4 regions of the Kitasatospora sp. NBC_00458 genome follow, and region 4 is predicted to be linked to each of the others. Evidence: riboswitches for the same ligand, from Rfam matches in the RefSeq annotation. Region 4 holds a riboswitch; each other region holds the start of a gene.
What was found. A riboswitch is a leader RNA that binds a small molecule or an ion and turns the genes downstream of it on or off. The one in region 4 is predicted to bind cobalamin.

Region 1: it holds a riboswitch for cobalamin, as region 4 does, so the genes downstream of both, OG550_RS27280 (cobalamin biosynthesis protein) here and OG550_RS23395 (FecCD family ABC transporter permease) in region 4, are expected to answer to the same signal.
Region 2: it holds a riboswitch for cobalamin, as region 4 does, so the genes downstream of both, OG550_RS06980 (HoxN/HupN/NixA family nickel/cobalt transporter) here and OG550_RS23395 (FecCD family ABC transporter permease) in region 4, are expected to answer to the same signal.
Region 3: it holds a riboswitch for cobalamin, as region 4 does, so the genes downstream of both, OG550_RS03870 (CoA-acylating methylmalonate-semialdehyde dehydrogenase) here and OG550_RS23395 (FecCD family ABC transporter permease) in region 4, are expected to answer to the same signal.

Annotation. Positions count from the first base shown of each region.
Region 1 is NZ_CP107904.1:6,515,063-6,520,591, reverse strand. It holds gene OG550_RS27285 (alpha/beta hydrolase family protein) at 123-1,238, opposite strand; cobalamin riboswitch at 1,456-1,658, shown strand; gene OG550_RS27280 (cobalamin biosynthesis protein) at 1,737-2,705, shown strand; gene OG550_RS27275 (cobyric acid synthase) at 2,702-4,381, shown strand; gene OG550_RS27270 (putative cobaltochelatase) at 4,391-5,529, shown strand, end outside.
Region 2 is NZ_CP107904.1:1,899,083-1,904,611, reverse strand. It holds gene OG550_RS06990 (Fpg/Nei family DNA glycosylase) at 88-897, shown strand; gene OG550_RS06985 (ArsR/SmtB family transcription factor) at 980-1,399, opposite strand; cobalamin riboswitch at 1,481-1,670, shown strand; gene OG550_RS06980 (HoxN/HupN/NixA family nickel/cobalt transporter) at 1,704-2,888, shown strand; gene OG550_RS06975 (M24 family metallopeptidase) at 3,100-4,206, shown strand; gene efp (elongation factor P) at 4,292-4,855, shown strand; gene nusB (transcription antitermination factor NusB) at 4,860-5,297, shown strand; gene OG550_RS06960 (thioesterase family protein) at 5,461-5,529, shown strand, end outside.
Region 3 is NZ_CP107904.1:1,116,519-1,122,047, reverse strand. It holds gene OG550_RS03875 (trypsin-like peptidase domain-containing protein) at 1-3,732, shown strand, start outside; cobalamin riboswitch at 3,774-3,966, shown strand; gene OG550_RS03870 (CoA-acylating methylmalonate-semialdehyde dehydrogenase) at 4,178-5,529, shown strand, end outside.
Region 4 is NZ_CP107904.1:5,607,949-5,613,477, forward strand. It holds gene OG550_RS23380 (nuclear transport factor 2 family protein) at 1-301, opposite strand, end outside; gene OG550_RS23385 (ABC transporter substrate-binding protein) at 382-1,377, opposite strand; gene OG550_RS23390 (ABC transporter ATP-binding protein) at 1,406-2,179, opposite strand; gene OG550_RS23395 (FecCD family ABC transporter permease) at 2,224-3,315, opposite strand; cobalamin riboswitch at 3,421-3,549, opposite strand; gene sodN (superoxide dismutase, Ni) at 3,636-4,031, opposite strand; gene sodX (nickel-type superoxide dismutase maturation protease) at 4,220-4,684, shown strand; gene OG550_RS23410 (CGNR zinc finger domain-containing protein) at 4,691-5,287, opposite strand; gene OG550_RS23415 (amino acid ABC transporter ATP-binding protein) at 5,434-5,529, opposite strand, start outside.

The DNA of each region.
Region 1 (5,529 bases), 910 kb from region 4:
ATCTTAGTGGCGGGTCCATGCCAGGTGAGCGCCGGGGAGGGGAGCGAGGGGAAGCGGGGCGGAAGCGGGAAGGGAGCCTGCCGCGGCGACCGGCGGGACGCCGCGGCCCGGACGGGGCGGGCTCAGAGGAAAGGGGTGAGCCAGCGGCGGAGCGTCTCCTCGTAGCGGTCCGGGTCGGTGTTCCAGAGAGCGGCGTGGTCACCACCGGGGAAGGCCTGGAGGCTGACCACGTCCGGGCGGAGCCCGGCGAGCCGCTCGGCGGCGCGGAACGGCGCCACCGGGTCGTCCGGGCCGTGCAGCACCAGGGTGGGGACGCGCAGGTCGGTGCCCTCCGCGAGGCGCGCGAAGTCGGCCAGATCCACTCCGGTCCGCCCCTCGGCGGCGAGCGCGCCCAGTTCGGCGGCCGCACCCCGGTAGCCGGCCCGGGCCGCGCTGCGCCGCGCGCCGGCCGGCCAGTCCAGCACCGGCGAGTCCAGGACCAGGCTGCTGATCGAGGACGCCCAGCCGGAACGGGCGGCGGTCTGCAGCACCGTCGTGGCGCCGAGCGACCAGCCGTACAGGATCACCTGGCCCGCCCCGCTGTCCAGGGCCCGCCGGACCGCCGCCTCGACGTCCCGCCACTCGGTCTCGCCGAAGTGGCCCAGGCCGTCCGGGGAAGCCGGCGCGCCCTCGTCTCCGCGGTAGTCGACCACGAGCACCGGGAGGCCCAGTCGCTGCAGCAGCGGGAGCACCGCGAGGCCCTGCTGCCGGTCGGCGCCGGGGCCGTGCACCAGGATCACCCACGTCCCCCGCTTGCCGTCCAGCCGCCAGGCGGGCAGCGCGCCCAGCTCGCCCTCGACGGCGGTCGCGGTGAACGGCAGGCCGAGCGCGGTCGTCGGGTCGCCGGTGTGGACCCGGGGGGTGAAGCGGACCTCGGTGCCGGCCGCCAGGGTGCCCCGGTCGGCGCGGAGCAGCCGGCGGGTGACGCCCTTCCCGTCGCGGTGCAGGACCTCGCCGACCACCGCGTGCCCGTCCTCGCCCCACTCGACGGCCCACCGGCCCGGCCGCCCGGCCGCCGGGCCCGGGGTGAAGGTGACCCGCCCGGCGCCGAGGGCCAGCACCTGCACCGGGCCGGACCGCGCCCGGACGGCGGCGGCCGGGTGCACCAGCCGCTCGGACGCCCGGCGGCCGATCACCAGCACGGCCGCCCCGGTACCGACGGCGGCTGCGGCCACGGTGGCCGCGATTCCCCAACGCATACTCGCTCCCCGCAGTTAAGTCCCGCAGTTAAGTCCCGGTGCCGGCCGGTGTTCTGGCCCCAGTCCACTAGCGGCGGCGGCCGGTGGCCAGTAGGACACGGCCGTCCGGGTCACTTCGGGAGCAAGGTCACACCGGGCCGGGACGCTCCGGAGCCGCCGGGAGCGGGCGCCGGAGCGGGGCCCGGCGGTGTGACCAAACGCTCCGTGACCTCGGTTGACTCCCGCTTCCGGGGCGTGATGGGATCCTTCAGCCAATACGGAGGCAAGCAGAGGAAGCCGGTGCGAGTCCGGCGCGGTCCCGCCACTGTCACCGGGGAGCACGTCCGGAAGAGGTCACTGCGAGCCGTCAGAAGCCGCTGGAAGGCCCGGAGGTGCGTTCGACCCGGAAGCCAGGAGACTCTCGCCCCCGGTACGTCGATCCAGGGCGCGGACCCTGAGTGAGGACACGCACGCGATGCAGGCTGCCCCGGCCTCGACCACCCGCCAGCGCCCCCGACCGTGCGTCCGCTGACCCGCGCCGCCGCGTTCGCCGCGGGCGCCGTCACCGGGTACCTCGCCGACTCCCGGTTCGGCGACCCGCGCCGCGGCCACCCGGTCGCCGTCTTCGGCTCCGCCGCCGGCCGGCTGGAGCGGCGGATCTGGCGCGACGACCGCGCCGCCGGCACCGCGTACACCGCGCTCTGCGTGGGCACCGTCGCCGCGGGCGCGCTGGCCGCCGACCGGCTGCTCGGCCGCGGGCCGCTCGGCCGGGCCGCGCTGGCCGCCGCCGCGACCTGGACGGTCCTCGGCGGCACCTCGCTCACCCGGGAGGCCCGGACCGTCGGCCGCTCGCTCGCCGCGGGCGACCTCGCGGCCGCCCGGGAGCGGCTGCCGCACCTGTGCGGGCGCGACCCGAGCGCGCTGGACGAGCACCAGCTGGCCCGCGCGGTGGTCGAGTCGGTCGCCGAGAACACCGCCGACGCCGTGGTCAACGCGCTGGTCTGGGGCGGCCTGGCGGGCACCCCCGGACTGCTGGCCTTCCGCGCCGTCAACACCCTGGACGCGATGGTCGGCCACCGCTCGCCCCGGTACGCCCGGTTCGGCTGGGCCTCGGCACGGCTGGACGACGTGGCGGGCTGGCCGGGCGCCCGGCTGACCGCGCTGCTGACGGTGGCCGCCGCGCCCGAGCCGCGCACCGCCTGGCGGGTCTGGCGGCGCGACGGCTCCGCGCACCCCAGCCCGAACGCGGGCCAGGCCGAGTCGGCCTTCGCCGGCGCGGTCGGCGTCCGGCTGGGCGGGACGCTGCAGTACGGCGAGCGCACCGAGCACCGCCCGGTGCTCGGCGAGGGGCTGCGGCCGGTCGGCGTGGACGACATCGAGCGGGCCTGCGTGCTCTCCCGGCGGGTGGGCGCACTGGCGCTGGGCACGACGGTCGCCGGGCACCTGCTGCTCCGCGCGGCCCTGGGCAGGAGGAGGGGAAGGGCATGAGCAACGCACTGCTGGTCGCCGGGACGACCTCGGACGCCGGGAAGAGCGTGGTCACCGCGGGCATCTGCCGCTGGCTGGCCCGACAGGGCGTCCACGTCGCGCCGTTCAAGGCGCAGAACATGTCGTTGAACTCCTTCGTCACCGCCGACGGCGCCGAGATCGGCCGCGCGCAGGCGATGCAGGCGCAGGCGGCCCGGGTGGAGCCCGAGGCGGCGATGAACCCGGTGCTGCTCAAGCCCGGGGCGGACGGCCGCAGCCAGGTGGTGCTGCTCGGCAGGCCGGTCGCCGAGGTCGGCGCACTGGACTACCGCGAGCGCAAGCCGCTGCTGCTGGAGCGGGCCCTGGAGTGCCTGGCGGACCTGCGCCGCCGGTACGACGTGGTGGTCTGCGAGGGCGCCGGCTCGCCCGCCGAGATCAACCTGCGGGACCGCGACATCGCCAACATGGGCCTGGCCACCGCCGCCGCGCTGCCGGTCGTCGTGGTCGGGGACATCGACCGGGGCGGCGTGTTCGCCGCGATGTACGGGACGCTGGCGCTGCTCTCCGCCGAGGACCAGCGGCACGTGGCCGGCTGGTTCGTCAACAAGTTCCGCGGCGACGCGCGGCTGCTGGCGCCCGGCCTGGAGATGCTGCGCGAGCTGACCGGCCGCCCGGTGCTCGGCACCCTGCCGATGCTGCCGGACCTCTGGCTGGACGCCGAGGACTCGCTGGACCTCTCCACCGTGGTCGACCGCACCGCCGGGCGCGGGCCGCTCGGCGCGGACGTGCTGCGGGTGGCCGTGCTGCGCTTCCCCCGGCTGTCCAACTTCACCGACCTCGACGCGCTGGCCCAGGAGCCCGGGGTGCTGGTCCGCTGGGCCACCCGGCCGGAGGAGCTCGCCGACGCCGACCTCGTCGTCCTGCCCGGCACCCGGGCCACCGTCTCCGACCTGGCCTGGCTGCGCGAGCGCGGCCTGGAGCAGGCGCTGAAGGCCCGGGCGGCGGCCGGACTGCCGGTCCTCGGGGTCTGCGGCGGCTACCAGATGCTGGCGCGGACGATCGTCGACGAGGTCGAGTCGAAGGCCGGGGCCGTGGACGGGCTCGGCCTGCTGCCGACGCACGTGCGGTTCGGCGTGGAGAAGGTGCTCGGCCGCCCCGTCGGCGAGGCCTACGGGCAGCGGGTCGAGGGCTACGAGATCCACCACGGCGTGGTCGCCGTGGAGGGCGGCACGCCCTTCCTGGACGGCTGCCGGGTGGGCGCGGTCTGGGGGACGACCTGGCACGGGGCGCTGGAGAACGACGGCTTCCGGCGCGCACTGCTGCGCGACGTCGCCGCGCTGGCGGGCCGGGCGTTCGTCCCCGCGCCGGACGTGTCGTTCGCCGAGGCGCGCGAGGCCCGGCTGGACCGGCTGGGAGAGCTGATCGAGGAGCACGCGGACACCGACGCGCTGTGGAAGCTGATCGAGGGCGGGGTGCCGGCGGCCGGATCGCTGCCGTTCCTGCCGCCCGGGGCCCCTGGGGCCTGTCCGGCCGATCTTGACGGGCGCGCGACGCCGGGCATCCCGCCTGGACGCACGCCCGGATCACCCAAGTACGTCCAGTACGAGGACGATCCGGCCGCACGCCCAGCCGGGCGCCCGACGCCGCGCGCTGATCCGCCAAGACCGACCGGACAGGCCCCCAAGGGAGAATCGTGAGTGAGAACCATGAGTGACGCCCGATACCCGTTCACCGCGATCGTCGGCATGGCCGACCTGCGGCTCGGGCTGCTGCTCAACGCGGTCTCCCCGGCGGTCGGCGGGGTGCTCGTGCGCGGCGAGAAGGGCACCGCCAAGTCGACCATGGTGCGCGCGCTGGCCGGCCTGCTGCCGTCCATCGCCGCCGTCGACGGCTGCCGCTTCGCCTGCGACCCGGCCGCGCCCGACCCGCAGTGCCCGGACGGCGCGCACGCCGGCGCCGGGGCGTCCGAGCGCCCGGCCCGGCTGGTCGAGCTGCCGGTCGGCGTCTCCGAGGACCGGATCGTCGGCTCGCTGGACCTGGAGCGGGCGCTCGCCGAGGGCGTCAAGGCGTACGAGCCCGGGCTGCTGGCACAGGCGCACCGCGGCGTGCTCTACATCGACGAGGTGAACCTGCTCCAGGACCACGTGGTGGACCTGCTGCTGGACGCCGCCGCGATGGGCCGCTCGTACGTGGAGCGCGAGGGCGTCTCGGTGCGGCACGCGGCGCGGTTCCTGCTGGTCGGCACGATGAACCCGGAGGAGGGCGAGCTGCGCCCGCAGCTGCTCGACCGGTTCGGCCTGACCGTCGAGATCGCCGCCACCCGGGAGCCGGTGGAGCGGGCCGAGGTGGTCCGCCGCCGGCTCGCCTACGACGCCGACCCGGCGGGCTTCGCCGACCGGTTCGCCGCGGACGAGCGGGCGCTGGCGCAGCGGATCACCGCCGCCCGGGAGCTGCTGCCGAAGGTGGAGCTGGACGACGCGGCGCTGCGCCGGATCACCGCCGTCTGCGCCGCCTTCGAGGTGGACGGGCTGCGCGCGGACATCGTGATGGCGCGCACCGCCGTCGCGCTGGCCGCGTGGGCGGGCCGCACCGGGGTGCTGGAGGAGGACGTCCGCAAGGCCGCGCAGCTGGCCCTGCCGCACCGCCGCCGGCGCAACCCCTTCGACGCGCCCGGGCTGGACGAGGACCTGCTGGACCGCACGCTGGAGGAGCAGGCCCGCCAGGAGGAGGAAGAGGCCCTGGAGGAGCAGGCCCGCCAGGAGCAGGCAGAGCAGGAGGAGGCCGCGGCGGAGGGCCGGGCCGAGGAGCCGGACGAGGACCCGGACGGCGGCCCCGACGGCCCGGA
Region 2 (5,529 bases), 3.7 Mb from region 4:
CCGTGCGGCTGTCCGCCGGCCCGGTCTGTCGGTGCCGGCTGAGAAGATGGACGGGTCCTGATCGCACCACCAGGGGGAGCCGCGCCCGTGCCGGAAGGCCACATCATCCACCGTCTCGCCGCCGAGAACCACCGGGCCTTCGGTGGCCGTCCGGTCCGTGCCACCAGCCCGCAGGGCCGGTTCGCGGACAGCGCCGCACTGATCGACGGGCAGGAGCTGGTCGCGGCCGAGGCCACCGGCAAGCACCTGTTCCTGGGCTTTGCGGACGACGCGTGGGTCCACGTCCACCTCGGCCTCTACGGCGGCTTCAGCTTCGGGGACGGGCCGGCTCCGGCGCCGGTCGGCCTGGTCCGGCTGCGGCTGGAGAACGACGACCACTTCGCCGACCTGCGCGGCCCCAACACCTGCGCGCTGATCACCGGCGAGGAGAAGGCGGCCGTCGCCGCCCGGCTCGGGCCCGACCCGCTGCGGGCCGACGCCGACCCGGAGCTCGCCTGGCGGCGGATATCCGGCAGCCGGACGACGGTCGCGGCGCTGCTGATGGACCAGAAGGTGCTGGCGGGGGTCGGCAACGTCTACCGCGCCGAGGTGCTGTTCCGGCACGGCATCGACCCGCACCGGGCCGGCCGCGACCTGCGCCGCGCCGAGTGGGACGCGATCTGGGCGGACCTGGTCGCGCTGATGCGCGAGGGCGTCGGCGCGGGCCGGATCGACACCGTCCGGCCCGAGCACACCCCGGAGGCGATGGGCCGGCCGCCGCGCGTCGACGACCACGGCGGAGAGGTCTACGTCTACCGCCGGGCCGCCATGCCCTGCCTGGTCTGCGGCACCGACGTCCGCACCGAGGAGCACGCCTCGCGTAACCTCTTCTGGTGCCCGACCTGCCAGCGGGCGTAGCGGTTCCGCCGCCGCGGGGGAGCGGCGCCGGGGCGCGGCGGTCGGCCGCCGTACCCCGCCAGCCGTCCGGTCGGAGGAACGGTCAGCCGGTCGCGGCGGTGGACCCGGGACGCTCCTCGTCGGCCGTGTGACCGGGGAGCTCGATGTGCTCGCCCCCGGCGCACTCGTCGAGGAGGGGGCGCATGGCGTCGTCGACGAGCCGGTAGCGCACCACACGTCCGTCCTTCTCCCCGGCCACCACGCCCGCGGTGCGCAGCAGCCTCAGCGCCTGGGAGACGGCCGGGTCGCGCATGCCGGTGGCGACCGCCAGGTCGGTGACGGCGAGCGGCCCGGCCCGGTGCAGGGCGAGCAGCAGGGAGAGCCGCCCGGGGTCGGCGAGCAGTGAGAAGCGCTCGGCCCAGGTCCGGACCCGGTGGGCGTCGCCGATCGCCGCGATCGCCTCGCAGACCCGGTGCCCGTCGATGGTGCGGTGGCCCGCGCGGTCGGCCGGTACGAGATGCATGCCCGCATTCTTGCAGCCGGCGGGCTGTGATCCCGGACACCTGCGCAGGTGCGCAGCCTTGCAAGGGTGTTCGGGGGCCCCTACGGTGTTCCCCGCCGTGGTGCTCGGGAAGACCGGTGGCGGACCCTCAGGGGTCCCAGTCCGGAGCGGCCCTCGCCACTGTGATCGGGGGAGTCGTCGGTACCCACGACGCCACTGGACGCCTCGCGTCCGGGAAGGCGGGTACCGGAAGCCCGTAAGCCAGGAGACCGGCCACGGCATCTCACGAACGTCATTCCACGAGGTGCTGGAGCGTGATCCGCAGATGACCCTGCCCGAAACCGCCGCCGATCCGACGGCGTCGAGCGTCCTGCCGACGTTCCGCTGGAGGCGGGAGGACAGCCTCCGCACGGCCGGCCTGATGGGTGTGATCCTGGCCATGCACGTGGTGGCCTTCGGCACCCTGATATTCCTGGTCGCGCCGGAGGAGTACGAGGTCGGGACCCAGGTCTTCGGGGTGGGCCTGGGCATCACCGCCTACACCCTCGGCATGCGGCACGCCTTCGACGCCGACCACATCGCGGTGATCGACAACACCACGCGCAAGCTGATGGCGGACGGCAAGCGGCCGGTCTCGGTGGGCTTCTGGTTCGCCCTCGGGCACTCCTCGATGGTCGTGCTGATGGCGGCCCTGGTGGCGGGCGGCGCCCAGCTGGCCGGAACGCTGATGGACGACGAGTCCACCACCCACCAGTGGCTGGGCGTGGTCGGGACCTCGGCCTCCGGGGTGTTCCTCTACCTGATCGGCGCGCTCAACCTCGCGGCGCTGTTCGGCATCCTCAAGGTGTTCCGCTCGATGCGCGCCGGGCGGTACGACGAGGCCGAGCTGGAGGAGCACCTGAACGCGCGGGGCTTCCTGGCGCGGGTGCTCAACCGGGCGACCCGCTCGATCACCCGGCCGGGCCAGATGTTCCCGGTCGGGATGGTGCTCGGCCTGGGCTTCGACACCGCGACCGAGGTGTCGCTGATGGTGATGGCCGGCTCCGGTGCGGCCTCGGGCCTGCCCTGGTACGCGATCGTCTGCCTGCCGCTGCTGTTCGCGGCCGGGATGAGCCTGTTCGACACGCTGGACGGCACCTTCATGAACTTCGCCTACCAGTGGGCGTTCTCCAACCCGGTGCGGAAGGTCTACTACAACCTGACCATCACCGGGCTGTCGATCGCGGTGGCGTTCATCATCGGGACCATCGAACTGGTCGGGGTGCTGCACGAGAAGCTCGACCTCACCGACCCGGTGAGCGGCTGGATCGCGGAGATCTCGCTGGACAACGTCGGCTACGCGATCGTCGGCCTGTTCGTGGTGGTCTGGGCGGCGGCCATCGCGTACTGGCGGCTGGCGGGCGTCGAGCGGAAGTGGAGCCCGCAGCCGCTCCGACCGGCACCGGCCGCCGCTCCGGCCCCCGAGGCGGCTCCCGAGGCGGCTCCCGAGCCGGCGGGGGAGGCCGGGTAGCCCCGGCCCGGCCCGGCCCGGTCGGCGCGGCACCGGGCCGACCGGGCACGGGAGCCGCATCCGTGCGGCTCCCGGAGGCCCCTCCCGGCGCCGGACGCGGCGCCCTCCCCGGCGCCCTCCCCGGCCCCCGGAGGCCCGGCGGGCGCCGCCCCCGTGCCCGGGTGGGGGCGTTCGGCGGGCGGATCGGGGTGGGGGTTCGTAGGCTCGACCCATGTCTGATGCGTACGCGGGCCGGCGGGAGCGGTTGCGGGAGCACTGCAGTGCGACCGGGGCCGACGCGGCGCTGATCACCAGGGCGGCGAACGTGCGGTACCTGACCGGGTGCCCGCCGTGCGGGGCGACGCTGCTGCTCACCCGGGACCGGGTGCTGCTGACGCTGCCCGACGACCTGCCGCCGGACGACGCGGGGGAGCACCTGATCGCCGCGGACGTCACCCGGGTGCCGGTCGCGGCCGGGGCCGACACCGCGCTGGCGGCGGCCGCCTCGGCGGCGCGGCTGGGGGTGGGCGGTCTGGCGGTGGAGGAGCACGACCTGACCGTCACCCGGCACCGCTCCGTGGCGGGGCTGGCCGAGGGCGTGCGGCTGGCCGACCTGGGCCAGGCGGTGGAGCGGCTGCGGGTGGTGAAGGACGAGCACGAGATCGCCGATCTGCGGATCGCGGCCGAGATCGCCGACCAGGCGCTCGGCGAGCTGCTGGAGTCGATCCTGGTCGGCCGGACCGAGCGGCACCTGGCGATGGAGCTGGAGCGCCGGATGATCGACCACGGCGCGGACCGGGCGGCGTTCCCGGTCTCGGTCGGCACCGGCAGCCACTCGGGCCAGCAGGCGCACCAGCCCACCGACCGGCGGGTGGAGGAGGGCGACTTCCTGACCGTGGTGCTGGGCGCCCGGTACCGCGGGTACGGGGTGTCGACCGCCCGGACCTTCGTGATCGGGGCGGCCCCGGCGCCCTGGCAGGTGGAGCTCCACCGGCTGGTGTTCCGCGCCCAGCGGGCCGGGCGGGAGGCGCTCGGACCGGGCGTCGAGCAGTACGTGCCCGACCAGGCCGCGCGGGAGATCCTGCACGCCGCCGGGCACACCGAGGCCTCTCCGCACCCGATCGGTCACGGCATCGGGCTGGAGATCCGGGAGGCGCCGCGCCTGGGCCCTTCGGACATGGGTAAACTGGACAGCCGCGTGCCGGTCACCGTCGGTCCAGGGGTCCACCTCCCGGGCCGGGGCGGTGTCCGGATCGAGGACACGCTCGTCGTGCGCCCCCCAGAGGAGGGCGGGCCCGAGCTGCTCACCATCACCACCAAGGAGCTCCTCGCCCTGTGAGCCGCGCACTGCTGAAGAGCAGCCGCGGTGAACCGGACGCAATCCCTTGGTTCCTTGACAGCTATATCCAGGAGTAAGTGCGCCCGTGGCTTCCACGAACGATCTCAAGAACGGCATGGTCCTCAAGCTGGAGGGCGGCAAGCTCTGGTCCGTCGTCGAGTTCCAGCACGTCAAGCCCGGCAAGGGTCCGGCCTTCGTGCGCACCAAGCTCAAGGAGGTCCTGTCGGGCAAGGTCGTCGACAAGACCTTCAACGCCGGCACCAAGGTCGAGACCGCCAGCGTCGACAAGCGCGGCATGCAGTTCTCGTACAAGGACGGCGAGAACTTCGTGTTCATGGACACGGACACCTACGACCAGGTCACGGTCGAGCCGGCCGTCGTCGGTGACGCCGCCAAGTACCTGCTTGAGGGCTTCGAGGCCCTGGTCGCCATGTACGAGGGCGCGCCGCTGTACATCGAGCTCCCGGCCTCGGTCGAGCTGCTCATCTCGCACACCGAGCCGGGTGTGCAGGGCGACCGCTCCACCGGCGGCTCCAAGCCGGCCACCCTGGAGACCGGCGCCGAGATCGCCGTCCCGCTCTTCATCGTCACCGGTGAGAAGATCAAGGTCGACACCCGCGACGGCAGCTACCTCGGCCGGGTGAAGTAAGTCCGTGTCGTCCGCACGCACCAAGGCCCGTACGCGAGCCTTCCAGATCCTCTTCGAGGCCGACCACCGCGGGGTCGACCCGCTGACGGTCCTCGCCGACTGGGTGGCCCGGGCCCGGGTGGCCAAGCCGGACGAGGGCACCCCGCAGGTGGGCGAGTACACGATGGAGCTGGTCGAGGGCTACGTCCAGTACGCCCGCCGCATCGATGAGCTGATCTCGCAGTACGCGGTCGGCTGGACGCTCGACCGGATGCCGATCGTGGACCGCAACGTCCTGCGGCTCGGCGCGTACGAGCTGATCTGGGAGGACGGCGTCCCGGACGCCGTCGTCCTGGACGAGGCGGTCGAGATCGCCAAGGAGTTCTCCACGGACGACTCCCCGGCCTTCGTGAACGGCCTGCTCGCCCGCTTCATGGAGCTGAAGCCCGGCATCCGCCGGTAGCGGCTCACCAGCGTCAACCGACGGCCGTCGGACCGGGAACGGTCCGGCGGCCGTCGTGCGTTTCCCCCGGGTGGCGTATGTTGGTGCCTACTCGCCAGTAACCTGGTGCGCCGGCGGCCCCGCGCCCGTCGGCGACCCCGCAGCGAAGGGCAGGCCACCCCCCATGACCACGGCGATCCGCAGCGAGTTCGACCAGGGCATAGCCCTGACCCCGCACCCGGACGAGTCCGGC
Region 3 (5,529 bases), 4.5 Mb from region 4:
GTCCCGACGATCGTCGACCCGGGCCGTGACTACCGGCACCTCGACGCCCCCGGTGCCTGGCAGGGCGGCACCCTGACGGACCGGCAGGTCTCCCTGGGCAGGTTCAGCGCCGACTCGGTGGTGCCCGGGATGAGCGGTGCGCCGGTCCTGCGGATCCGCGACAACCTGGTGGTGGGCGTCGTCTCGGCGCGGTACAACAGCCTGGACGGCTGGCTGCGGGACACGGTCTGGGCCGCGAGGACGGAGGACCTGGCCGCGCTGCTCGCCGGCGTCCCCGGCCTGGCCCTGCACACCCAGGTGGTGCTCACCGACCGGGTGAACGCCGTCGCGGCGACCGCCGTGACGGCGGGGTGGGCGCCCGCACCCGGCGTGAACGGACCGAACGGCGCGAGCGGCGCGAGCGGACCGAACGCGACCGGCGTACGGGCGGACCGGCCGACTGCGGACGACGTGCCCGGCCCGGGCGGCGAGTCGGCCGGTCCGTTCGAGGCGGCGCTGGAGGTCTTCCAGGTCCTGGCCGCGCTGGACGAGGCCGCCCGCGGCACGGGCGGCCTCGTCGTCGTCCTGGAGCAACTGCTCCGCCGGGCCGCGGGCACCCTCGGCGGAGGGCCGGGCGAGGTGTCCGAGGTGTGGGCGTTCCGGCGTCGACTGCGCCGGCACGGACTCGACCCCCGGGTGCTGTTGCGGGCCCTGCCCGAGCACGACGAGGCTCGCCGCCGCTGGCTTGTCCCGCTCGCCCCGCCGGTCCCGGTGGACGCGCAGGCCGAGCTCGACGTGCAGGCCGAGCCCGAGGGGTCCGGAGCCTCCACTGCGTCCGGCGGTGCGGACCGGCTCTCCGCGCTGCTCGACGCGTTCCGGGCGGCTCTGGTGGACGCGCTGGCCGAGCCGCTGTTCGCCCGGCTGTCGGCCACCGGGCGGCGCCATCTCGCCGCTGCCCTGACCGGCGGGACCGGGACCGGGACCGGGGGTGCGAGCGGGACCGGTAGCGCGAGCGGAAACGGGCGCAGGTCTGCGGGCGGGCCGGGTCTGCGGACGTTCCTCGCCGCCGTGGCGGAGCAGCTGCCGCCGCTGCGCGGCACCTCGACCGCGCTGGCGCTCCTCACCGCCCCCGCCTCGGAACCGGAGGGCGGATCCGCCACCGGAGGCGCGGCCTCCACGGGCGCGGCCCCCGGGGGAGCGGGCATCCCCGGCGGAGCGGGCGCCACCGGTGGCGTCGAGGGCCTCCACGGGCCAGGCGGAGCCGTGGCCCAACGTCATCTCGCCTCCGTGGCAGCCCAGTTGGCCCGGCTGCCGGACCAGGACCCGTGCTTCCTGGGGCGTGAGGAGCTGGTCGACCGGATCGTCGGGGCACTGCGCAGACGCCACGCCCGCTACGGGCGGGCCACCGCCTTCCTGGCCGGTCAGCCCGGCGTCGGCACCTCGGCCGTGGCCGTCGAGGTCGCCCACCGGCTCGCTCCCGACTTCCCCGGGGGCGCCCTCCACCTCGACCTGTTCGGTCTGCAGCCCGGCCTGTGCCGGGACGCCCGGACCGTCGTCCGGGTGGTGACCGAGGCGCTCGGTCTCGACCTCGGCTCCGGCGCGATGGACGACGCCCACCTCTTCGCGGCCTTCACGGGCGCCCTGAGCGACCGCGGCGTCCTGCTGGTCCTCGACAACGCCCGGGACGCCGCCCACGTGGCGCCGCTCGCCCGGGCCGCCGCGGGCGGGGCGGTCATCGTCACCTCGCGGGACCGGCAGCAGGGCTACGCCGATCCCGGACTCGTCTTCACGGTGGGCCCGTTGCACCGTGACGCGGCCGTCCGGGTGCTGTCCTGGTGCGGCGACGACCACGTGGCCGACCACCGCCCGCTCCACCTGCTCGCCCACCTGTGCGACGACGTGCCGATGGCGCTGCGGATGGTCGGGGCCCGGCTGACCAGCGATCCCGACCTCGACCTCGACTACCTGGTGCAGGTCCTGGAGGAGGAGACCACCCGGCTCGACTACCTGGAGGCCGGTGACCGGGCCCTGCGGGCGGTCATCGGACTGAGCTACGACGCGCTGGACGGGCCGGCCCGGCGGGTGTTCCGCTACACCGCCGCCGCTCCTGGCTCGGCGACCACCGGGCCGGAGCTGGGCCACGGCCTCGAAGCCCCGCCGCTGCGCCAGGAGCTCCTCCTCAACCGGCTGGCGGACCGCAGCCTCGCCGGGAAGGAGGTCGTCCGCGTTCCGGACCGGCCGCTGCTCGCCACCTTCACCCTCTTCGACCTGGTCCGGCTGTACGCGCTGGAGCGCCTCGCGGCGGAGGAACAGCCGGACGCCGTAAGCGACTTCCGGCAGCGATCGGTGGCCTACCTGTGCGACGCGATCGCCGGCATCACCGATGAGACCGTGGACGGCGGACAGGCGGGCGAGCTCGACCCGGCCCGGTTCGAGGACGCGCTGCGGCTGGCCCAGGAGCACGACTGGCTCGACCTCGCCACCCGGCTGGCGATCGGTCTGCACGTCCTCGCCCTGGCGCGCGGCGAGCTCGACGGCATCCTGGCGATCAACGCGACCCGGGTCGCCCTGCACCTGAAGGCGGGGGAGCCGGAGGAGGCCGTGAAGGCCTGCCTGCTCAACGCGGAGACCCTGCTGGCGAAACGGGCCTTCGACGCGGTCGAGGCATCGGCCCGGGAGGCGATCCGGATCGCCGGGTCGTACGGGCTGCCCGAGCGGGCGGCCGAGGCGCGTTTCCGGCTGAGCCTGCTCCGGTGGGAGCAGGAGCGCTTCCCGGAGGCGCTGGCGGAGGGCGTCGAGGCGGCGGATGCGCTCGAAGGGCTCGGCCGGTGGCGGACGGCGGTGCCCGTGGCCGCCAACAACTGCCTGATCGCGCTGCGGATGGACGACGGACCCGCGGGTCTCCTCTGGGGGCGGCGTGCGGTGGAGCTCGCCGACCGCCACGGCGACGGGTACCAGCAGGCGTCCGCCAGGCACGACCTGTCCCGGGCCGAGCTGCTCACGGGGGAGTACGCGGCGGCCGTGCGCACGGCCCGGGACACGGCGGACCGCTGGGAGCGGCAGGGGCGTCTGCTGGACGCGGCGACCTGCTGCGGCATCGCGGCCGAGGCGGCGGAGGCGACCGGGGACCTCGCGGCGGCGGCGGAGCTCTGCAACGCCGCCGCCGACCACTGCCTCCGGGAGGGGACGAGCGGCCGGATCCTGGACGCCCTGGTGAGGTTGAGCGCGCTGTACATGCGGGCGGGCTCCCATCGGAACGCCGGCTTCACCCTGGACCGGGCCCTGGCGGCGCTCCGGTCGGCCGGGCCTGCGGCGGCCGGGTCCACGGCGGTCGGCGCGGACGTTCCGGCGCTGCTGCGGACCGAGGTCCTGCTGCGGCACGCCGCCGTGCGGCTGTTCCCGGACGTGCTGGTGGCGGGCGGCGGGGACGGCGAGGCGTCCGCCGGTCGGCCCGGGGAGCTGGGCCGGGTGGACCGGCCGGTCGGGGCGGACGAGGGCGCCCCGGAGGCCGGGGACCTGCCGGAGGGCGGGGCCGGTTCGGAGGAGGCGCCGACCAGTGAGGAGCTGGAGCGGCTGCGCGACGTGCTCGCCCGTCATCGGGAGGGTGCCGTACCGGTGGAGGAGGCCTGCCGACAGGCGGAGGTCCTGCTCACGGCCGACACGCGGTATCCGCCGGTCAGGGAGGCCTGGCTCTTCCTGGAGCTGCGCGGCGCCGACGACCGGCCGGCGGCGGCCCTGCCCGGTGCCGGGTAGGGAGGGCGGGTCGCCCGTCGTCCGCGTGGGGCCCTGGACTTACTAGGACGTCCGACTATATGGTCGTGGAAAGGTCCGCGGTGTCAGGGAAGCCGGTGTGAGTCCGGCACGGTCCCGCCACTGTGACCGGGGAGTCCGTCCACGCAGGACACGGCCACTGGCAGCCAGCCGGGAAGGCCCGCGGGCGGGCGTCGATCCGGGAGTCAGGATACCGGCCGCGGACGGTCCGTGTTTTCCACGAGGATGGAGACGACACGCATGACTCCGGGCTGCTCCCGTTCCACCGCCCCCGGCCGTCCTGTGCCGCCCGCCGGGGCCCACCTGCTCTGACGGTCCGCCTGTCGCACCCCGCCGACGGCCGCCCCGCCGCGCCACCGCGCGGCGTGCCGCCGTGGGCGGAGTCCTCCATTCCTCCTCTCCCCACCCCAGACGAGAGAAGGAACCGATGGTCCGTGAACTGACCCACTTCGTCGCAGGCAAGCGCGTCCCCGGGACGTCCGGCCGCCTCGGCGACGTGTACGACCCCAACACCGGCCGGGTCCAGGCCCGGGTGCCGCTCGCGAGCCGCGCCGAGGTCGAGGCGGTGATCGCCGACGCCGCGCAGGCGCAGCCCGAGTGGGCGGCCTGGAACCCGCAGCGCCGGGCCCGGGTGCTGCTGCGCTTCCTCCAACTGGTCGAGCAGGAGCGGGAGCCGCTCGCCAGGCTGCTCTCCGCCGAGCACGGCAAGACGGTCGCCGACGCGCACGGCGACCTCCAGCGCGGGCTGGAGGTGGTGGAGTTCGCCGCCGGTATCCCGCACCTGCTGAAGGGCGAGTTCACCGACAACGCGGGCACCGGCATCGACGTGTACTCGATGCGCCAGCCGCTCGGCGTCGTCGCCGGGATCACGCCGTTCAACTTCCCGGCGATGATCCCGCTGTGGAAGGCGGCGCCCGCGCTGGCCTGCGGCAACGCCTTCATCCTCAAGCCCTCCGAGCGGGACCCCTCGGTGCCGCTGCGGCTGGCCGAGCTGTTCCTGGAGGCGGGCCTGCCGCCGGGCGTCCTCAACGTGGTCAACGGGGACAAGGAGGCGGTCGACACCCTGCTGGAGGACCCGCGGGTGCAGGCGCTCGGGTTCGTCGGCTCGACGCCGATCGCCCAGTACGTCTACGCGACGGCCGCCGCCCACGGGAAGCGCGCCCAGTGCTTCGGCGGTGCCAAGAACCACATGATCGTCATGCCGGACGCCGACCTCGACCAGGTGGCCGACGCGCTGATCGGCGCCGGCTACGGCTCGGCGGGCGAGCGGTGCATGGCGATCTCGGTCGCCGTCCCGGTCGGCGAGGAGACCGCCGACGCCCTGGTGGCCAAGCTGGTCGAGCGGATCGGCGCGCTGAAGGTCGGCCGCTCGGACGACCCGGAGGCGGACTTCGGCCCGCTGGTGGGCCCGGACGCGCTGGAGCGGGTCCGCGGCTACCTGGACCTGGGCGTCCGGGAGGGCGCCGAACTGGTCGTCGACGGACGGGACTTCCGGCTGGAGGGGCACGAGGGCGGGTTCTTCCTCGGCGCGTCGCTGTTCGACCGGGTCACGCCGGACATGCGGATCCACCGCGAGGAGATCTTCGGCCCGGTCCTCTCGGTGGTGCGCGCCGCCGACTACGAGGAGGCCCTGCGGCTGCCCAGCGAGCACGAGTTCGGCAACGGGGTGGCGATCTACACCCGGGACGGCGACACCGCCCGCGACTTCACCCGCCGGGTGAACACCGGCATGGTCGGCGTGAACGTGCCGATCCCGGTGCCGATCGCCTACCACACCTT
Region 4 (5,529 bases):
TGACCAGCACCCGGAACCCGTCCGGGTAGCGGCAGGACTCCAGGAAGGCGAGCCGGTCGTCCTGGAGCACCACCTGTTCGAGCCGGTGGGTGGTCTCCCGGCCGTAGAGGTCGTCCAGCAGCGCGCCGATCTGGTCCCGGCCGTGCACCACCAGCGGGTGGCTGGGCTGGGTCCTGCGGTCGACCACGCGCAGTTCGGCGTCGTCCGCGTAGAGCGCCAGCAGGGCGTCGGCGTCGGCGTGCTCGATGCCCTCGCGCAGGGCCCCGGTGTCGAAGGCGGGCGGTGCGGCCATGGCGGTCATGTCCTCGCTCCTCCGGTCGGTTCCGTCGGCTCGTACGTTTCGAGCGTACGCCCGGCGGAACCGGCCGGCGGAGCGGTGGTTCAGCGGGCCGGGACGGTGCGCAGGTAGGCGGCCAGCGCGGTGATCGCGGCCGGGTTGCGCGGGCTCTCGACCAGGTCGACGTAGTCCAGGACGAAGATCCGGTCGTTGCGGACCGCGGAGACGCCGGCCAGCGGGGGGAAGGACTTCAGGAACTTCCGCTTGCTCTCGGCGTCCGGGGTGCCGTAGTTGTTGATCACGATCACCTCGGGGTCGCGCTGGACCACGCTCTCCCAGCCGACCGTCGTCCACGAGTCGGCGACGTCGCCCATCACGTTCCGCCCGCCGGCCTTGGCGATGATCTCCTCGGGCGCGGCGAACTTCCCCGAGGTGTACGGCTTGTCCTCGCCGCTGTCGTACAGGAAGACGCCGGGCCGGTACGCCGGCTCGGGCACGGCGGCGACCTGCCCCTTGAAGTCGGCGATCAGCTTGTCGGCCCGGTCCCGGACGTCGAAGATCTCGCCCAGGTTGGCGAGGTCGGTGTAGAGCGCGTCCAGCGGGGACATCACGCCGCGCTCCGGGCCCTTGCCGCTGCGGCAGGACTCGCTGAGCACGTACGAGGCGATGCCCAGGTCGCCCAGCGCCTGCGGGGTGACGCCGCTCGCGTCGTCGAAGCCGTAGTGCCAGCCGGCGAAGACCAGGTCGGCCTTGGCCTCCAGCGCGATCTCCTTGGTGATCTGCTTCTTGGAGAGCCAGGTGGTCCGCTGGTAGCCGTCCTTCCAGGCGACCTTCCCGACGTCGCCCTTGTCGTCGGGCATCACGTAGCCGGCCATCCGGTTCTCCAGGCCGAGCGCCAGCATCAGCTCGGTGATGCCGACGTCGTTGGTCACCGTCCGGGCCGGCTTCTGCTTGAAGGTGAGCTCGGTGCCGCAGTTCCTGACGGTCACCGGGTAGTGGGCGGAGGCGGTGGCGCCGTCACCGCTCGGGGCGATCTCGGCCCCGCAGCCGGTGAGCGCGAGGGTGAGCAGGGCGGCGGCGGCAACGGCCTTGGTGCGCATGGGGGTTCCTTGCTGGATCAACGGGGGGTCACTTGGCGAGTCGGTCGAAGAGCAGCTGGACGGCGCCGGTCACGGGGTGCCGGACGGGCGTCGCCCGGACTCCGAACACCTCGGCGAGCAGCGCGGGTTCGAGCACCTCGGCGGGCGGTCCCGAGGCGACGATCCGCCCGGCCGCGACCACGTACAGCAGGTCGCAGTGGCCGGCCGCGAGGTTGAGGTCGTGCAGCGCGGTGAGCACGGTCGGCCCGGCCTCCCGGACCAGCGCCAGCACCTCCAGCTGGTGGGCGATGTCCAGGTGGTTGGTGGGTTCGTCGAGCACCAGCACCTTCGGCTCCTGGACCAGCGCCCGGGCGATCAGCACCCGCTGCTTCTCGCCGCCGGACAGGCTCAGGAAGCCCCGTTCGGCCAGGTGCGCGGCGCCCACCCGGCGCAGCGCCCCGGCGCACCGCTCGCCGTCGCCGGAGGCGGCGGCGGCGGCGAACCCGCGGCGGTGCGGCAGCCGGCCCATGCCGACCACCTCGGCCACCGTGAAGTCGAACTCGGCGGAGTGCTCCTGCGGCAGCGCGGCGACCCGCCGGGCGGCCTCGCGCGCGGTGAGCGCGTGCAGCTCCTCGCCGCCCAGCCGGACGGCCCCGGCGGCGGGCCGCAGCGCCCGGTAGACGCAGCGCAGCAGGGTGGACTTGCCGCTGCCGTTCGGTCCGACCAGGCCGACGACCTGCCCGGCCGCGGCGTCCAGGGTGACGTCGTGGACCAGTCGGAGGCCGGCCACCTCGACCGAGACGCGGTCGACGGCGAGGTCCAGGGCGGGGGCCGCGGCGGGCCCGGGGACGGTCGTGCGGGCCGTGGTCACCGGCCACCTCCGAAGGAGTAGCCGCGACGGCGCATCAGCAGCAGGAAGCAGGGGACCCCGAGGGCGGCGGTGACCACCCCGACCGGCAGTTCGGCCGGCGCCAGCAGGGTGCGGGAGACGACGTCCACCCAGACCAGCAGCAGTGCCCCGGCGAGCGGGGCGATCACCAGCACCCGGCGGTGTCCGGCGCCGACCAGCATCCGCACCAGGTGCGGGACCATCAGCCCGACGAAGCCGATCGCGCCGCTGACCGCGACCACGGTGCCGGTGACGGCCGCCGTCACGACGAACAGTTCGCGCCGCAGCCGGTCCGGGTCGACGCCGAGCGAGGCGGCCGTCTCGTCGCCCATGGCGAGCGCGTCCAGCCGGCCGGCGGCGCAGAGCAGGTAGGCCGCGCCGGCCAGGACGGTGGCGGCGGCGATCGGCACCGAGGCCCAGGTGGCCCCGCCGAGGCTGCCGAGCAGCCACATCATGGCGGAGCGGGCGGCCTCGCCGCGGGCGGCGGCGAACACCATCAGCGCCGTGACGGCGGAGAAGCCGTAGGACATCGCGGTGCCGGTCAGCACCAGTCGCAGCGGGGTGAGCCCGTAGGCGGTACGGGCCGTCAGGTAGACCAGCACCATGGCGATCAGGGCGGCGCCGAAGGCGGAGACGGACAGCGCCCAGACGCCGAGCGAGGCGAAGGCGCCGAGCATCAGGACGGCGCTGGCGCCGACCGAGGCGCCGGAGGAGATGCCGAGCACGAAGGGGTCGGCCAGCGCGTTGCGGACCATCGCCTGCACCGCCGCGCCGGTGACGGACAGTCCGGCGCCGACGACGGCGGCGAGGACGGCGCGCGGCAGCCGGATCTCCCAGACGATCGCGTAGGCGGCGGCCTCGTCGGCCTCCAGCCGGCCGCCGGTCAGGCCGGCGCCGAGCAGTCGCAGCACCTGGGACCAGCCGAGGCCGGAGGAGCCCAGTGTCACCGCGCAGACCAGGGAGAGCAGCAGGGCCGCGGCGAGGCCTGCGGCCAGCGGGAGGGTGGGTGTCCGGCCCGGTCCGGGCGGGGCGCCGGCCGGCGCCGGTGGTGCGGTGGCGGTGGTGCTCAAGAGGGGCGCGCCTTCGCCTCGGGCCGGTTCGGCGCGGGGCGGCGCGCCCGGGCGGGGATGTGCCGGGGCGCCATCCCCTCGCAGTCCGCGGCGAGTTGTCGGGAGGTCGGCGTCCCGGGGCGATCGGGCTCACGGTGCGGGGCACCGTTTACCGTTGCGGGTCAGCGCCGGATTCGCACCGGCTTCCCCCTCGGGACGCCCTGGCAGCATAACAAGCGCTCAGGGCAGGCAACCCTTACCCGGTCGGATGATCGGGGAAACGCACGGCCGCCCCCGTCCGGCGGTGCGGACGGGGGCGGCCGAAGGGTCGTGAGCGGGGATCAGCCCTGCTTGGTCTCCCAGAAGATCTTGTCGACCTCGGCGATCAGGTCGAGCAGGGCCTGCCCGGTGGCCGGGTCGGTCGACGCCTTGGCGGCCGAGGCGGCCTTCAGGGTGTCGTTGACCAGCTGGTGCAGCTGCGGGTACTTCTCGAAGTGCGGGGCCTTGAAGTAGTCGCTCCACAGCACCGAGATGTGGTGCTTGACGGCCTCGGCGCGCTGCTCCTTGATGATGACGGCGCGGGCCCGGAAGTGCGGGTCCTCGTTGGCCTGGTACTTCTCCTGGGTGGCCTTCACCGACTCGGCCTCGATCCGGGCCTGAGCGGGGTCGTACACGCCGCAGGGCAGGTCACAGTGGGCGTGGGCGGTGGCGCGCGGTGCAAACAGACGAGAGAACATGGGAGTCCTTCCTTAGATCGTCTTCCCGCGGCCGAGATTACCCCGCCGCCCGCGGGGTTTCGCGGTCGGGCAGCGGGCCTAGGGCAAAAGTCGGAGCCGGAACCGTGCGAATCCGGACACCGGCGGGTGACGGTCCGTACGGCAGACTGGGGAGCCGAGGACGCGGTCGGGAGCCGGGAGGAGGAGTCGTGGCGCGGAGCGCGGAATCGGAGGGCGGCACCGCGGGGGGTGGCGCGCCGTTCGGGCTGATCGACGTGGCGGGCGACTCGATGGTGCCGACGCTGCGCGAGGGGGACCAGCTGCTGGTCCGGTACGGGGCGCGGATCCGGCCGGGCGCGGTGGTGGTGTTCCGCCACCCGTTCCAGCAGGACCTGCTGGTGGTCAAGCGGGCCGACGGCCGGCGCCCCAAGGGGTGGTGGCTGCTCTCGGACAACCGGCCGGTGGACAGCGACAGCCGCAGCTACGGCGCGGTCCCGGAGGAGCTGGTGCTCGGCCGGGTGCTGCTGAGGCTGCGCCCGCGCCCGGCCTGGCTGGCCCCGGGCCGCCGGCTGGAGCGGCTGCTGCTCTCCGCCCCGCTGGTCCGGATCCCGGGACTGGCCAGGCGCTTCGGCGTCTGGGTCCGCCCGGAGGAGATCCGGGGGACCGGGGCCTGACCCGCCCTAGCCCTGCCCGGCGATGGCGGCGGCGGCCTCCTGGGCCTCCAGCCGCTTGCGGGCCCGGTAGGCGGCGACGTTCGCGCGGGTCGCGCAGCGGTCCGAGCAGTACCGCCGGGACCGGTTGGTCGAGGTGTCCAGGTAGGCGTTGCGGCAGGGCGCGGCCTGGCAGATGCCCAGCCGGTCGGAGCCCAGCTCGGTCAGGTGGACGGCCAGGCCCATGCAGGCGACGGCGCTGAAGTGCGCGGTCGCGGTCGGGGAGTTGTCGGCGAGGTGCAGGTGCCAGCGGGGCCGACCGTCGGCGTCGAGGTAGTCGTGGCCGGAGACCAGCGGACTGACCGGGAACTCCATCAGCAGGCTGTTCAGCAGGTCGACGCTGCGGAACTCGTCGCCCTCGGCGGCGGCCTCGAAGACCCCGCGCAGCCGGGTGCGGACGGCCCGCAGCCGGGGCAGGTCGGACTCGTCGGCCAGGTCGCGGGCGCGGGAGGAGTCCGAGAACAGTCCGCGCACCGCCTCCACCGAGGTCAGCGCGTCGGTGCCGCGCTCGGGCTCCTCGGTGTTCACCAGCCGGACGGCCAGATCGGCGTACGAGGCGAGCTCCACGGGGGTCCTTCCAGGGTAGGTAACGGGCTGACTGCCTCCAGCCTATTACCCGTTCGGGGAAAACGTCGGCGCCCGGCAGGACCGGCCTGCCGGGCGCCGGGGCGGGCGCGTTCGGGGCGCCCCGGATCGGGGCGCCCCGGCCCGGGTCAGAGCACCTTGGAGAGGAACGCGCGGGTGCGCTCGTGCTGCGGGTCGGTGAGGACCTGGCGCGGGTCGCCGGACTCGACGACCACGCCGCCGTC